3 regions of the Nitratidesulfovibrio sp. genome follow, and region 2 is predicted to be linked to each of the others. Evidence: predicted binding sites of a transcription regulator. Region 2 holds the regulator's gene; each other region holds the start of a gene.
The links. Region 2 encodes sigma-54, which starts transcription at its own class of promoters, with help from an activator protein. Its sites were predicted from a motif close to CTGGCACGGNNNNTGCTT; they were not measured.
Positions count from the first base shown of each region.

Region 1: the regulator sigma-54 is predicted to act here: its motif matches at 3,438-3,455, upstream of ABWO17_RS01050 (YeiH family protein).
Region 3: the regulator sigma-54 is predicted to act here: its motif matches at 1,955-1,972, upstream of flgF (flagellar basal-body rod protein FlgF).

Region 1 is NZ_JBDXXH010000001.1:256,515-261,817, forward strand. It holds gene ABWO17_RS01040 (insulinase family protein) at 1-2,614, shown strand, start outside; gene ABWO17_RS01045 (Fur family transcriptional regulator) at 2,738-3,196, shown strand; gene ABWO17_RS01050 (YeiH family protein) at 3,522-5,261, shown strand.
Region 2 is NZ_JBDXXH010000002.1:648,345-653,647, forward strand. It holds gene ABWO17_RS05845 (PTS sugar transporter subunit IIA) at 1-159, opposite strand, end outside; gene rapZ (RNase adapter RapZ) at 502-1,383, opposite strand; gene ABWO17_RS05855 (PTS sugar transporter subunit IIA) at 1,664-2,113, opposite strand; gene hpf (ribosome hibernation-promoting factor, HPF/YfiA family) at 2,123-2,677, opposite strand; gene rpoN (RNA polymerase factor sigma-54) at 2,799-4,232, opposite strand; gene lptB (LPS export ABC transporter ATP-binding protein) at 4,606-5,303, opposite strand, start outside.
Region 3 is NZ_JBDXXH010000003.1:132,953-138,255, forward strand. It holds gene nusA (transcription termination factor NusA) at 1-881, opposite strand, end outside; gene rimP (ribosome maturation factor RimP) at 905-1,573, opposite strand; gene flgF (flagellar basal-body rod protein FlgF) at 2,017-2,796, shown strand; gene flgG (flagellar basal-body rod protein FlgG) at 3,253-4,035, shown strand; gene flgA (flagellar basal body P-ring formation chaperone FlgA) at 4,237-5,277, shown strand.

The sequences.
Region 1 (5,303 bases), on a different contig from region 2:
GGACAAGACCTGCTACCCGGTGGCCTCGGCCAATCTGCAGGATTTCCGGAACTTGGTGGACGTGTACCTCGACGCGGTGTTCTTCCCGCGCATCACGGAAGAAATCTTCCGGCAGGAAGGCTGGCACATCGAGGCCGAGGTGCCGGAAGGCCCCTTTGCCTACAAGGGCGTGGTCTACAACGAGATGAAGGGCGTGTATTCCTCGCCGGAATCCATCCTGTCCGAGCAGTCGCAGCAGGCGCTGTTCCCGGACATCACCTACGGGCTCGATTCCGGCGGCAACCCAGAACACATCCCCGACCTGACCTACGAGCAGTTCGCCAACTTTCACGCCACCTACTACCACCCCAGCAATGCCCGCTTCTTCTTCTGGGGCGACGACCCGGAAGAGGACCGGCTGGCCTGCCTGACCGCTGTGCTGGCGCGCTTCGAGCGCATCGAGGCGGATTCCGCCGTGCCCTTGCAGCCCCGCTCGGACACGCCGCGCATGCTCGAAATCCCCTACGCCGCCTCCGAGGGCGACGACCGGGGCATGGTGACCATGAACTGGCTGCTGTGCGAAACCGCCGACGTGGAACGCAACTTCGCCTTCGAGATGCTGGAGCACATCCTGCTGGGCCTGCCCGGCTCGCCCCTGCGGCGCGCGCTGATCGAATCGGGCCTGGGCGAGGACGTGGCGGGCGTGGGGCTGGAAAGCGACCTGCGGCAGATGTATTTTTCCGTGGGGCTCAAGGGCATCGAGCCGAAGACCGCATCCGACGTGGAAATGCTGATCATGGAAACCCTGGCCGACCTGGCCGAGGACGGCCTGCCCGCCGACGCCGTGGAAGCCGCCGTGAACAGCGTGGAATTCGCCCTGCGCGAGAACAATTCCGGCCGCTACCCGGTGGGCCTTTCGGTGATGGTGCGCAGCCTGACCACCTGGCTGTATGACGGCGACCCGCTGGCCCTGCTGCAATGGGAAGCACCGCTGGCGGCCATCAAGGCGCGCATTGCCTCGGGCGAGCGGTACTTCGAAGGGCTGATCCGCGAATGGCTGCTGGACAACCAGCACGTGGCCACGGTGCTGCTGACCCCGGACCGCACGCTGGCCGACCGGCGCGAGGGCGCCGAGGCCGCCGGGCTGGAGGCGTACCGCCAGGGCCTGCGCCAGTGCGAGCGGGTGGCCCTGGTGGAGGAAACCCGCGCCCTGCGCAGCCTGCAGGAGGCCCCGGACAGCCTGGATGCCCTGGCCACCATCCCCGGCCTGAAGCTGGAAGACCTGCCGAAGGAAAACCGCCCCATCCCCAGCGAGGACAGGCAGGCGGGCGCCGTGCCCGTGCTGTTCCACGACCTGGACACCTCGGGCATCGCCTACACCGAAACCCTGTTCGACCTTTCGACCGTGCCCGCTTCCCTGGTGCCCCTGGTGCCGCTGTTCGGGCGCGCCCTGTTCGAAATGGGCACCACCAAGCGCGACTTCGTGGACCTTGGCATGCGCATCGCCCGCAAGACCGGCGGCATGGATGCGGATACGCTGTTCGCCACCACCCTGGGCGCGCGGCAGCCCGTGGCGCAACTGGTGGTGCACGGCAAGGCCACCTTCGACAACGTGCCCGCGCTGTACGACCTGCTGTCCGAAGTGCTGCTGGAAGCGAAATTCGACGACCGCGAGCGCTTCCAGCGCATGGTGCTGGAAGAAAAGGCCCGCCAGGAGCACGTGCTGGTGCCGTCCGGCCACGGCATCGTCATGGCCCGGCTGCGCGCGGGCTACAATGCGGCGGGCTGGCTGGACGAGGCCACCTCCGGCGTGTCGTACCTGGCCTTCCTGCGCACCCTTGCGGAACGTCTGGAAAAGGACTGGGACGGCGTGCTGGCCGACCTTGCGGCACTGCGCGCCCTTGTGGTGCGCCGTTCCGGCTGCCTGATGAACCTTACCGCCAATGCCGAGGGCGCGAGCATGGTGTCCGGCCCGGCCGCCACCCTTGCCGCCGCGCTGCCCGATGCGCCTGCCGCGTCTGCGGTGGCCGGGTGGCACTTCCACGGCACCCCGGCAGAGGCCGAGGCGCTGGTCATGCCCGCCCAGGTCAACTACGTGGGCAAGGCGGCGGACCTGTACGGCCTTGGCTACACCTATCACGGGTCGGCCAACGTGGTGTTCAAGCACCTGCGCATGGCCTTCCTGTGGGACAGGGTGCGCGTGCAGGGCGGGGCCTACGGCGCGTTCTGCGCCTTTGACCGGGCCAGCGGCCTGCTGACCCAGGTTTCGTACCGCGACCCCAACGTGGCCGCCACGCTGGACGTGTACGACGCCACGGCGGACTACCTGCGCCGCGTCTCGCTGTCGTCCACGGAACTGGCCAATGCCATCGTGGGTGCCATCGGCGACGTGGACAGGCACATGCTGCCCGACGCCAAGGGCTCCGCCGCGCTGTACCGCAGCCTGGTCGGTGATTCCGAGGCGGCACGCCAGCAGATGCGCGACGAAATCCTTTCCACCACCAACGACCACTTCCGCGCCCTGGCCGAGGTCATGGCCGAGGCGGCCCGCACGGGCCGGGTGGCGGTACTGGGCGGTGCCGCGCTGGAACGCGTGGCCGGGGAGAAGGGGTGGCGCGTGGAGCGGGTGCTCTAATCCGTGGGCTCTGGCCGGTCTGTGGCGGGCGCCGTTGTTCCCGCCAACGCAACGGCCCTGTTGCGCTGGCCGGTCACACGGTATAGGAACAGCCAGACCACGCCCCACATCGCGAGGAAACCCATGAAGCAAGCCATAGACGTGTTTCACGAGTACATCGCCCGCAACGGCCTGAAGGTAACGCCGCAGCGCATGCTCATCGTCGAGGTGTTCATGAGCGCGGGCGGTCACCTGACCACCGAGGAACTGTACGAGCGGGTGAAGGCCACGGATCCTTCCGTGGGCCAGGCCACGGTGTACCGCACCATGAAGTTGCTGTGCGATTCCGGCCTGGCCAAGGAAGTGCACTTCGGCGACGGAGTGGCCCGTTACGAGCAGAAGTACGGCAGCAAGCACCACGACCATCTCATCTGCGAAGCCTGCGGAGAGAACATCGAGGTGCTGGACGACGAGATAGAGCGGTTGCAGGAAGACCTGGCGCGCCGCCACGGCTACGTGCTGACCTCGCACCGCATGTACCTGTTCGGGGTGTGCGGCAAGTGCCGCTCGGACGGCAAGCGCCGCCCCCCCCGCGAAGACTGAGCACCGCTCCGTCTCCGCCACCCTGTCCCCCAGTCCGTTTCCGGTCGCTTGGCCGGTCATGGGGCCGCTGCATGCCGCAGATCACGGGCCGTCCTTCGGGGCGGCCCGTTTGCGTTGCATACCCGTGGAGGCACCAAGGCATGCAAAGATGAGTTTGCGTTGATAACTTTTGTTTTCACATCGGGCGACGAGGGTGTTCTGTAACATGCCGGGATAGAACGAAAGATGCTTTCCGGGCGGTCTGGCACGCCTCTTGATTAAGAGGGTGCGCACGCCCTCCGCACTGCCGGCGGAGGTGGCAAACCGCAAGGAGGAGCACTTTAGCATGGCAACCAACGACAACAACGTCGTCGTCGACCACGGGCACTCGCGCCTGTCCGACCTGTGGACCAAGGAAGATTACTGGGCCATCTGGCTCGGCTTCGCCATCATCATCGCGGGCATTTGCGTCTACCTGCTGAATCCCCCGGCGGAATACGGCGAAAAGATCGCCAAGGCCAACGCCGTCATGGCCGCCGAGGCGCAGCGCGCCCCGTTCAAGACCCTTGCCTACTACAAGGCCCAGGATGACAAGTCCAAGGTCAAGGCCATGGACAGCCCCACCGGCAAGGCCATTTCCGCCTTCCTGAAGACCCCGGGCGGGTGGAGCGACAATCCCCTCGATTCCTTCCACGTGAGCAAGGAAGCCGCCGACGCCAAGGCCGCCGCCAATGCCGAGAAGGCCGTGGAAGCCAAGACCAAGGCCGATGCCGCCCTGGCCGCCGCCGTGGCCGCCGAGACGGCCGCAGCCGACGCCGCCTTTGCCGACGCCAGCCTGAACGACGGGGCCAAGGCCAAGATCGCCGAATGGCGCGCCGCTGCCGCCAAGGCCAAGTCCGCCGCCGACAAGGCCAAGTCCAAGCCCATGAACCTGCTGACCAGCCTGCCGTTGCTCATGGTGGGCATGGGCCTGTTCTTCGCCATCGGCATGAAGTTCATGGGCAAGTCGGTACCCGGCTTCCTGATGGGCTTCATCGGCGTGTTCGCGGTGGCGTGCCTGGCCACCATGATGGGCAGCCAGGCCACCATGAAGTACTGGGGCATCGGCACCGAGGCGTGGGCCATCATCATCGGCATGCTCATCGCCAACACCGTGGGCACGCCCAAGTGGATCAAACCCGCCCTGGAAGTGGAATACTTCATCAAGACCGGCCTTGTGCTGCTGGGCGCCGAAGTGCTGTTCGACAAGATCATCGCCATCGGCATTCCCGGCATCTTCGTGGCCTGGGTGGTCACCCCCATCGTGCTCATCTGCACCTTCATCTTCGGCCAGCGCATCCTGAAGATGGAATCCAAGACCCTGAACGTGGTCATCTCGGCCGACATGTCGGTGTGCGGCACCTCTGCCGCCATCGCCACCGCCGCCGCGTGCCGGGCCAAGAAAGAGGAACTGACCCTTTCCATAGGTCTTTCGCTGGTGTTCACCGCCATCATGATGATTGCCATGCCCGCCTTCATCAAGGCCGTGGACATGCCGCAGATTCTCGGCGGCGCCTGGATGGGCGGCACCATCGACGCCACCGGCGCGGTGGCCGCTGCGGGTGCCTTCCTGGGTGAAAAGGCCCTGTACGTGGCCGCCACCATCAAGATGATCCAGAACGTGCTGATCGGCGTCACCGCCTTCGGCGTGGCCGTGTACTGGTGCACCCGCGTGGAATGCCGCGAGGGGCATTCCGTGGGCGTGGGCGAAATCTGGCACCGCTTCCCCAAGTTCGTGCTGGGCTTCCTGGCCGCGTCGATCGTCTTCTCGCTGATCAGCGGCAGCCTTGGCCCGGACATGGGCAAGGCCCTGCTTGACCAGGGCGTGCTGAAGGGCCTTACCGCCTCCGCGCGCGGCTGGTTCTTCTGCTTGGCCTTCACCGCCATCGGCCTTGCCACCAACTTCCGCGAACTGGCCCACTACTTCAAGGGCGGCAAGCCGCTCATCCTGTACGTGTGCGGCCAGAGCTTCAACCTGGTGCTTACCCTGGCCATGGCCTACGTCATGTTCTACATCGTGTTCCCCGAGATAACCGCAAAGATCTAGGGGACATGTCGGAGCCCGTCCCTTTCCGCGGGGGCGGGCTCC
Region 2 (5,303 bases):
CAGCAGCGCCGCGCCGTAGTCGGCGTGGGTCACCAGAATCACGCCGATGCGCGGTTCTGCGGCGGCCTGCCCGTCTCCGGGTTGGCCGACCTTGCTCGGGCCGCCCTGGCCTTGGCCCTTGCGGGGCTGCCCTGCTTGATGCTGTTCGGTGGTGGACATGCTGTTGCGTTCAGGCCGTGCCTGATGTGGTTGGGGCAAGGTGAGGACGGCATGCCGTCCGGCGAAGCCCGTGGCAGCGCCCTGTCAACATGACGCGGGCCGGATACGGGCGGATATGGCTCCCACGGGCGACCATAGGCCATCACGGGCAGCCACGGCAGAACCGTCAGAATCGTCAGAATCGGGCGAACCCGCCACGAAAAACCGGTGGCGGTGCCACTTCGATGACCACACCGGCACCGGATACCAGGCAGACTGACCTTATGCGAACCGATGCGACCCTACTCGACCCGATGAGCCCCGCTGAGCCTGAACGCGGCTGATGCCCTCCGGTCCGGTCGGTCAGCCCAGTTCCATGTGGCGGTGCTCCATGGATACGGCATAATCAGATTTTTTCAAGGCACGAAGCAGGGCCTCTGCCACCGAGACAGAGCGGTGCCGCCCCCCGGTGCACCCGATGGCGATGGTCAGGCGGTATCGCCCTTCCGCCTCGTACTGGGGCAGCAGAAAGTGCAAAAAGTCCAGAAGTTTCGCCAGAAAGACATCGCCGTGGCCCGCTTCCAGCACGTATTTGGCCACCGGCTCGTCCAGGCCGGACAAGGGGCGCAAATCGGGCACGAAATAGGGGTTGGGCAGAAAGCGCAGGTCGAACACCAGGTCCGCGTCGGCGGGCACGCCGTACTTGAACCCGAAGGTGACGACGTTGATGCGCAGCGAGCGGATGCGTCCCTGGATGGAACTCCACTTCTTCTGGATGACCCGGCGCAGGTCGTGGATGGAATAGCTGGAGGTGTCCACCACGAAGTCGGCGGTTTCGCGCACCGGGGCAAGGCGCAGCCGCTCCTGATCAAGGGCCTGTTCCAGCCCCATGCCTTCGCTTTCCAGCGGGTGCGGGCGGCGGGTGGTGGCATAGCGCCGGTTTAGTACTGCGGGGTTGGCCTCTATGAACACCACGGCCGGGCGCACGCCCATGCCCTGCAAGCGTTCCAGGGTTTTTTCCAGATTGCGGACGAAGTTGCTTTCGCGCAGGTCCATGCCCAGCACCAACCCCTGATAGTGGGCCAGCGCCTCCCGGTTCAGGATGGTGACCATCTGCGGGGCAAGGGATGCGGGCAGGCCGTCCACCGTGAAGTAGCGCAGGTCTTCCAGCACGTTGAGTACCGTGCTCTTGCCCGCGCCGGACAACCCGGTGACGATGATGACGGGAAAGTTGGCGGTGACCACGGGGCTTCCCGCATCCGCAGCCTTGACGGGGGTGCCGGACGCGGCGCCGGAGGCTGTACCAGGTACGGCGACAGACGCCGCCGGAGCGGGGGGCGTATCGGACGGCGTGGCCTTTGTGGGCATGGCGGACTCCTCGGACGGCCCGTGCCGGGTGCCGTTTCAGGGGCGCGATGGGTGCGCGACAACTGCGAGTGGGAGGTGCGCGGTACGGTCAGGCAGTGGGGCGGTGGCCCCGCCCTGCTCCGTCGCTCCGGACCTGCCGCGCGTCAGGTGGTGCGCGTCACGTCGTACGCATGAGGGCCGTGAAGGCCTCGCCGTCCTGCGCGTCGATCATGGCGCGGCGGAACTGCGGATCCTTCAGCAGGCGGGAGATGTGGGCCAGGATGCGCAAATGCATGCCCGCCACCTGTTCCGGTGCCAGTACCAGGAAAAAGAGGTGACAGGGTTTCATGTCCAGCGCGTCGAAGTCGATGCCCGGCACGCTGCGCCCCACGGCCACCACGATGTCGTTGATGTTCACCAGCTTGCCGTGGGGTATGGCCACCCCGTCGCCGATGCCGGTGGTGCCCAGCGACTCGCGGTCCTGCAACACGCCCAGCGCAACGGCGGCATCCACTTCGGGATGCCGCCGCACCACGGCCTGCACGAGTTCCGCCAGCACCTCTTTCTTGGTGCTGGCGGAGAGCTCGGACAGGATCAGATCATCTTGAAGATACTCCGAAAGCCTCATGTATGGTGCCTAGACGACCGGATCGATAAGGCCGAAATCGCCGTTGCGACGCCGGTAGATGATGTTGACGCGTTCCACTTCGGCGTTCAGGAACACCAGGAACTCGTTGTCGCCCTGGTCAAGCTGCATGGCTGCCTCGTCCACGTGCATGGGCTTGGGGGCGAAGTGGTCGGTACCGGTGATGGTTCGCTCCTCGCCTTCGCCCACGGTGCCGAAGGTGAACACGTCAATGCCCTTGCCCAGCTTGCCCAACTTGTCGGACTGGACGGAACGGCGGCGGTCCTTCAGCTTTTCCATCTGCTTGCGCAGCTGGGATTCCAGCTTTTCCAGCACCAGGTCGATGGTGGCGTACATGTCTTCGGACTGTTCGACGGCGGAGAAGGTAAAGCCGTCGCCAGCCATCTGCACTTCCGCCTTGTGACGGAACTTGTCGACGGAAAGGTTCACCTGCATTTCCAGGGCGGATTTGCCGACGAACCGGCCAAGCTTTTCAAGACGACGGCGGGCGTACTTCTTCAGGTGGTCGGAGGGTTCGAAATTCTTGAAGGTGAAGGCGATGTTCATACGCTCCTCCTGTGGTGAGAGGGGGAAAGCGGCGCGCGGCACGCACGCTGGGTGCGGTTGCCGGGTGCGCCGCAGAAGACGGATGCCGCCACGCGCATGGTCTGGCGCGGGCCTCGGACCGTCAGAACAGCTCCTTCCGCTTGGAAGAGGAGGGAATGTCCATGGCAGTACGATACTTCGCAACGGTCCGGCGGGCAATATTGACTTTGAGCTGTTCCTTCAAAATTTCGCCGATGCGCTCGTCGCTCAGGGGGTCGTGCGGGTCTTCGCCGCTGATCAGCTTCTTGATCAGGGCCTTGACGCTTTCGGAACCCACCTGGCTGCCGTCGTCCAGATCCAGCGCGCTGTTGAAGAAAAACTTCAACTCCATGATGCCGTGCGGTGTGGCCACGTACTTGCTGGTGGTGATGCGGCTGACGGTGGATTCGTGCATGCCGATGTCGTCGGCGATATCCTTGAGGATGAGCGGTTTCAGGCGCGAAACCCCGTCCTCGAAAAAGCCGCGCTGATACTTCACGATGGATTCCACAACCTTGTACAGCGTGCGTTGGCGCTGGTACAGGCTCTTGATGAGCCACGAGGCAGAGCGCATCTTTTCCTGGAAATATTCGCGTTCGCCCGCGGATGCGGCCGCTGCGGCGGACCGCTCGTACATGGTGCTCAGTTGCAGGTGCGGCAGGCCGTCCTCGTTGAGCATGATGATGAAATCGTCGTCGTACTTGTAGACGTACACGTCGGGGCTGACGAACTGGGGGTCGCCGCCGCCGTAGCTGGCGCCGGGCATGGGGTCCAGGGTCTGGATGAGGTCCAGGTACTCCTTCAGGTCCTCCATGGTCAGGCGGAACTTGCGCAAGAGCGGCTTGTAGCGGCGCTTTTCCAGATCTTCCAGGTGGTCGCGCACCAGTTCCACAAGCACCCTGTCGCGCGTGTAGCCCAGCATCTCGATCTGCACCAGCAGGCATTCCTGCGCCGTGCGCGCGGACACTCCCACGGGGTCGAAGCGCTGCACGGCATGCAGCACGGGCTCCACCTCGGCTGGGGCCACGCCCGCCATTTCGGCGATGTCGTCCACCGTGGCATGCAGGTAGCCCGAGGAAGCGATGTTGCCGATGATCACCTCGCCGATGTCCTTCTGGCGCTCGGTAAGCGAGGACAGGCGCAACTGCCACATCAGGTGCCCTTCAAGCGAGGGCTTGGCGGCGTAGCGGGCCTCGAACGAGGTCATCTCCTCGGGCATTTCCGATTCGCGCACCGTGGACTGGCGGCTGGTGCTGGCAAAGTCGCCCAGGTAATCTTCCCAGTCGGCATCGCGTGCGATTTCGCGGTCGTAGGCAACGTCGGCAGCTGCGGTGGCGGCTTCGCGCGGGTCGGGCACCTCGACCTGGGGCGCCTCGTCCTGGGCTTCCTCCAGAAACGGGTTTTCCAGCATCTCCTGCTGCACCGTCTCGACAAGCTCCAGTCGCGAAAGCTGCAACAGCCGGATGGCCTGTTGCAGTTGCGGCGTCATCACCAGCTGCTGGGTGAGCTTGAGCTGTTGCCTGAGTTCCAATGCCATGCGTGGGCAACCCCTATGACCCTGCGTCGAGACCGTATGGCCCTGCGCCGGGATCCTGTAACCTTGCGTTGAGGCCGAACGAGATGACGACGCGACGAGGTGCGCGACGGCAAGCAAGAAACGGCCCACTGTGGAAATGTGTTCCCTTCCCCAAGAGGTTAGGGAAACCATGCCATAGAAGCAAGAAGTATGCAACCGCTGTCGCCAACACGTCGCAAACCATCGGCGGCCCCTTGCGCCCCCTGTCCGCAATCGCCTGTCGAAGGCGCTGCCTCCAACGGACACGGCGCCCCCGCAAATGCGGAAGGCGCCGTGAACATGGAAGGGGTGGCCCCTTGCGCATTTGCCTGGCAGGACGTGAAACCGGCAGTCGTTACAGCGAAAAGCCTTCGCCCAGATACACATCCCGCGCGCGCGGATTGTCCACGATATGAGCTGGGGTGCCTTCCAGTATCACCTCGCCCTGGTGCACCAGATAGGCCCTGTCGCAAATGTGCAGGGTTTCCCGCACGTTGTGGTCGGAAATGAGCACCCCGATGCCCCGGTTGCGCAGGCCGGTGATGAGCTGCTGGATGTCGTCCACGGCCAGCGGGTCGATGCCCGCGAACGGTTCGTCCAGCAGGATGAACTTGGGCTCGCGGATCATGGACCGGGCGATCTCCAGCCGTCGTCGTTCGCCGCCGGAAAGATGCAGGGCCACGGAATCGGCCAGGTGGGTGATGCCGAAGTCCTCCAGCAGCATGTCGCTGCGTTCCTTCTGCTGCGCCCTGGAAAGCCCGGTGTGTTCGAGAATCATCTGAAGGTTCTGGCGCACGGTGAGCCGACGGAAGATGGAGCTTTCCTGCGGCAGGTAGCTCAGTCCCACCCGTGCCCGTTCGTGCAGGGGCCAGTCGGCGATGTCGCGGCCATCAAGCTCGACCCGTCCCGATGTCGGCTTGATGATGCCGATGAGCATGTAGAACGTGGTGGTCTTGCCCGCGCCGTTGGGGCCAAGCAGCCCCACGGTCTCGCCCTGGGTCACCGTCAGCGATACGCCGCGCACCACCTCGCGCTGGCCGAACTGTTTGTGCA
Region 3 (5,303 bases), on a different contig from region 2:
CGAGAAATCACCGCGGGCGACAGGGCATTGCGGGCGTAGGTGGCGATGTCCGGGCTCCAGACCACGATGTCGATGCGCTCGCCGCGCATTTCCTGCACGATGTTCTGGATGCGCGAACCGCGAATGCCGACGCACGCGCCCACCGGATCCACGTCGCGGTCGCGCGACATGACGGCGGCCTTGGCGCGGCTGCCGGGGTCGCGGGAAACGCCCATGATCTGCACGGTGCCGTCGTCCACCTCGGGCACTTCACGGCGGAACAGGGCCGCCATGTAGTCGCGGTGCGCGCGGGAAACGATGACCTGCGGGCCGCGTCCTTCCTTGCGCACGTCGATGAGGATGGCCTGCACCCGGTCGCCGCGCTTGTAATGTTCGCGCGGGATCTGTTCTTCCTTGGGCAGCAGCGCTTCGGTGCGGCCAAGGTTGATGATCCACCCGGCCTTGTCGCGGCGCTGGATGATGCCGCTGACAATCTCGCCCCGGCGGTCCTTGTATTCCTCGTAGATGATCTCCTGCTCTGCGTCGCGCATGCGCTGGATGATCACCTGCTTGGCCGACTGGGCGGCGATGCGGCCAAGATCCTCGATCTTCACGCGAAAGCCCATTTCGTCGTCCAGCTGTACGCTGGGGTCGTGGGCGCGCGCGTCCTCGAGCGAAATTTCGCTGTTGGGGTTCTCGACCTTCGTCACGACGATCTTGAACTGATAGACGTCGATTTCGCCGGTCTCGTCATTGTAGCTGACTTCGGCGTCCATCTCGTCGCCGAACTTGCGGGCCACGGAGGTGCGGACGGCTTCCTCCAGGGTGTCGATCAGCATGTCGCGGTCAAGGCCCTTGTCCTTGCTGATCTGGTCGATGGCCTTCTTGAGTTCCAGGCTCATGGGTACTCCTCCGGATCGGTGGCCTAGTCCGTGGTGTCGTCGTGCGGCGCGCCGCCGCGTGCGGGCTTCTTGGGCTGCGCCTTCTTGCGCTGGCCGGTCTTGCCGCCGGGCTGGGGCCGGGTCGTGTCGGGAAAAATGTGAACGAGGTTCGCCTTCTTCACGTCGTCCCACGCCACGCTGAGGGGGGCGGGGTCTTCGTCGGGGCGGGGCGCGGTGTCGGGCAGAAAGGTAAGGGTGTCGTCTTCAACCCGCGTGATCACTCCCCGGAACTTGCGGCGGCCCGGCCATTCCGGGTGGGGCACCGCAAGGGTGAGTTCGATGGTGCGCCCCACGTAGGGGACCATCTGGGCGGCCTCGAAGAAGGGACGTTCCAGCCCAGGCGAGGACACTTCGAGCACGTAGGCGTCGCGGACCACGTCTTCCACGTCCAGGGCAAGGCCAAGCTGGCGCGAAAGGCGGGCGCACTGGTCTATCGTCACGTGTTCGGGGGTGGCGCCTTCGGCCGTTTCGGGGGCTTCGCCGTCGGCAGGCGTTGCTTCCGGGGCGGGCATGCCGGGCCTGGCGTCCACGTACACACGCAGCACCATGCGCCCCCCGTCAAGGATCTCGATGCCCCACAGGGCAATGCCCAGGGCGTCGGCCAGGGGCGTGGCGATGGCGGCGACGGCGTCGCGAAGGGGATGCGTGCTCATGATGCGGGGTAACGTCCGTTGTCGTGGGCGGCGGAGCCGCAGCAAAAAAAAAGGGGGCCGAAAGGCCACCCGGAATGGCCGCGTACGGCCCTCAGGATGTCGAAGCGGCGTTGCCGTGGAGCGGTAAGGCGTGGCGCTCCGTGAAGCGATTCCAGAGGAATATCGGCGGCCGCTTCTGTCAAGACGCGAATGTATAGTATGGACCCGGAGGTCTGTCAACAGGAGATGGCGCGGGGAGTGGCGCGGCTTGCGCGCGGTACGCGGTGCACACGGGAAAGCGGGCGGGGTGGATGACCGTCGTTGTTCCGTCGGTATGGCCCGTGCGTGGTGCGTGCAGGGCAGGGCGCATGCGTCGCCACGCACCGGAATGACGCATGTTTGCTGGTGTGGCCCATGCCTTGCAAAGCCACCGGCGCGGGCAGCATGCCCGCAAGGAGGCACGCATGCAAGAAGGCATGTTGTCGAGCCTGTTCGGCGCGCTCACCAACGAGCACCGCATGAACAACATCTCGAACAATCTCGCGAACGTGAACACCACGGGCTACAAGCGCGACGTCATATCCTTCAAGGATACCATGCAACTGTTCGCCCACGACCAGATCATGGAGCCCATAGCCAACGTGCGTTCGAAGAAGCTCTTTCCGGAGCCCATGCACGTGGCCAGGCCGCGCATAGCCGTGGCCCACACCGACTTCGAGCAGGGCAGCATGCGCTACACCGGCAACCCGCTGGACGTGGCCGTGTCCGGCAACGCCTTTTTCAAGGTGCGCACCCCTGAGGGCGAATTCTACACCCGCAACGGCAACTTCATCCAGACCGCCGACGGCCAGTTGGTGACCGCCATGGGCCACGCGGTGCAGGGCGACGGAGGCGACATAGCCCTGCCGCCCGGCGAGGAAGTGCAGATATCCGACGACGGGCAGATATTCGCGGGCGGCGCCCTGGTGGGCCAGTTGAACATGGTCACCGTGAACGACCTGACCGCCCTGGAAAAGCTGGGCGGCAACATGTACCGGCTGCGGCCCGGTTCCAACGCGGGCGAGGTGCCCGCAGAAGGGGCCTACGTGGCCCAGGGCTACCTGGAAGCGTCCAACGTCGAGGTGGTCTCCGAAATGGTGAACATGATCGAAGCCCAACGGCAGTTCGAAGCCTACCAGAAGGTGATGCAGACCACGGATTCCATAGACCGGGAGGCGACCCAGAAGGTGGGCAAGAAGGTCTAGGGCGTGGTTCCGAATTGTCCTTTCGCCCGTTGGCGTCCGACCCGAAGGGCGCGAAGCGTGGCCGTTGGACGAGTTCGCGAGTCCTACGGACATCGTGCGCAACGCGGTCAAACTTCGCCTGTCATGGCTTTGCTGTCCTTATCTGTAAGACTCGCGCTGTGCGCTCGCCTAACGGCTAAGGCTCGGTCGAATACAACAAGAGTACGCGCTGCGGTCCTCATCCGTAAAGTTCGCTTCGCTCACTTAACGGCTGAGGCACTCCCTCATGACAGGCTCGTTTTCCTCGCCAACGAACGAAAACCCTAATTCGGAACAAGAGCTTGATGCAGGCCGCCCTGTTGCCGCCCGCTGGAAAGCCCCGATTGCATCCGGCATCCGGTTTGCAAGCACCTGACCGGCGGGCAATCACCGCCGGACAACTGACGGAATCAACCTCCTTGCAAGGAGACAACGACCATGATGCGTTCACTCTGGACGGCCGCCACCGGCATGGTGGCCCAGCAGCTCAACATCGACGTGATTTCCAACAACCTCGCGAACGTGAATACCACGAGCTTCAAGAAAAGCCGCGCGGAGTTCGAGGACCTCATGTACCAGAACATGCGCATCGCCGGTGCCGCCACCGAGGGTGACAACCGCATTCCCACCGGCATTCAGGTGGGTATGGGCGTGCGTCCCACCACGGTGCACAAGTTCTTTACCCAGGGCGACTATTCCAACACCGGCAACTCGCTGGACCTCGCCATCGAAGGCGACGGCTTCTTTCTGGTGCAGGTGAACGGCGAAGACGCCTACACCCGCGCGGGCGCGTTCAAGCTGAACCAGGACGGGGTGGTGGTGACCGCCAACGGCTACACCCTGCAGCCGGAATTCACCGTGCCCGCCGAAACCAAGAACATCACGGTGACGGAAAACGGACACATCTCCGCCCTCGACACGAACGGTGACGCCCTGGCCGAGGCCGACATCCCCCTCTACACCTTCATCAACCCGGCGGGTCTCGATGCGCGGGGGCGCAACCTGTACGTCCCGTCCGAAGCATCGGGCGAGGCGGTGGAAGGGGTGCCCGGCGAAGACAACGTGGGCACCATTGCCCAGGGCTTTCTGGAAATGTCCAACGTCGAGGTGGTGGACGAGATGGTGAACATGATCGTGGGCCAGCGCGCCTACGAAATGAACTCCAAGGCCATCCAGACGTCGGACACCATGTTGCAGACTGCTGTCCAGCTGAAGCGCTAAGGGCTGCCTCCAAATGGTCCTTTCGCCCGTTGGCTGCGTCAAACTTCACCTGCCATTCCGGTCGAATACGATAAGAGTATACTCCCGTCATGGCAGGCTTGTTTTCCTTGCCAACGAACGAAAATCCTCATTTGGAGATCGCCCTAAGGGCGTGCGTTATCCCGCAGCGTGAACATTTCTGGAACTCCAGGGAGATATAGCATGATCCGCCGCCGCCATTCCGAATCCACCCGCCATTCCGCCGTCATGGTGTCCGCATTCGCCGGTCCCGTGGCCTGGCTGGCCGCGCTGGCCCTTGCCGTGGGGCTGCTGGCCTTCGGCCTTGCCCCGGCGCGGGCCGGTACCGCCGACGCGGGCTGGCGCATCCGGCTGCTGGACGCGGCCGTGGTGTCCGGCGCAACGGTGACCCTGGGTGAGATCGCGGAACCGGTGGGGCCCATCCCCCCGCAGACCTGGCGCGAACTGGCCGCCACCCCCCTGTGGCCGTCCCCCACCGAGCCGGGCCGCCCCATGAGCGTCAACCGTCCGCGTCTGCAACAGGCGCTGCGCGAGGCCCTGCGCGATACCGAATCCCTGTGCCTGTACCCCGGCACGCTGGTGCTCCAGCGCGGCGGCGCGGTACTGCGCGAAGGCGACCTGCGCGCCCTGGCCGTCAGAGCTCTGACGCCCGCCCTGGCCGCCATGCCCGGCGAGGCCTCCATGCAGGACTATCGCCTGCCGCCCTATGTCTTTCTGGCCCACCCGCAGCAGCAGGTGGTGGTGGAGAACACCCTGGCCGCCCCCGGTCGCAACACCCTGCGCTTTGCCGTGCGCGAGGTGGATGGCAGCACGGTGCGCAAGTTCACCGGTTCGGCCTTCGTGGATGTATGGGCCGATGTGCCCTGCGCCGCCCAGCCCGTGAACAAGGACGACGTGCTGACCCCCGACAGGATCACCCGCGTGCGCAAGAACCTGGCCTACCTGCGCGAGCCCGCGTGGGACGGGCTGGGCGGCCCGTGGCGCCTGACCCGCCCCGTGGGTGCCGACCAGGTGATCTACCAGAGTGATCTTTCCGGCGTGCCCACCGTGCGGCGCGGCAGCGTGGTGACCGTGTTGTACGATTCCGGATCCGTGCGACTTCAGGTGCAGGGCGAGGCCATGGCTGACGGCGGCCTTGGCGAGACCATTCCCGTGCGCAACATGCAAAGCAAGCGGCAGATCTATGCCGCCGTGAAGGATGGGGGGACGGTGGTGGTCCGCTAGGGCCCCCCTTAAGGGTAGAAGTTCGC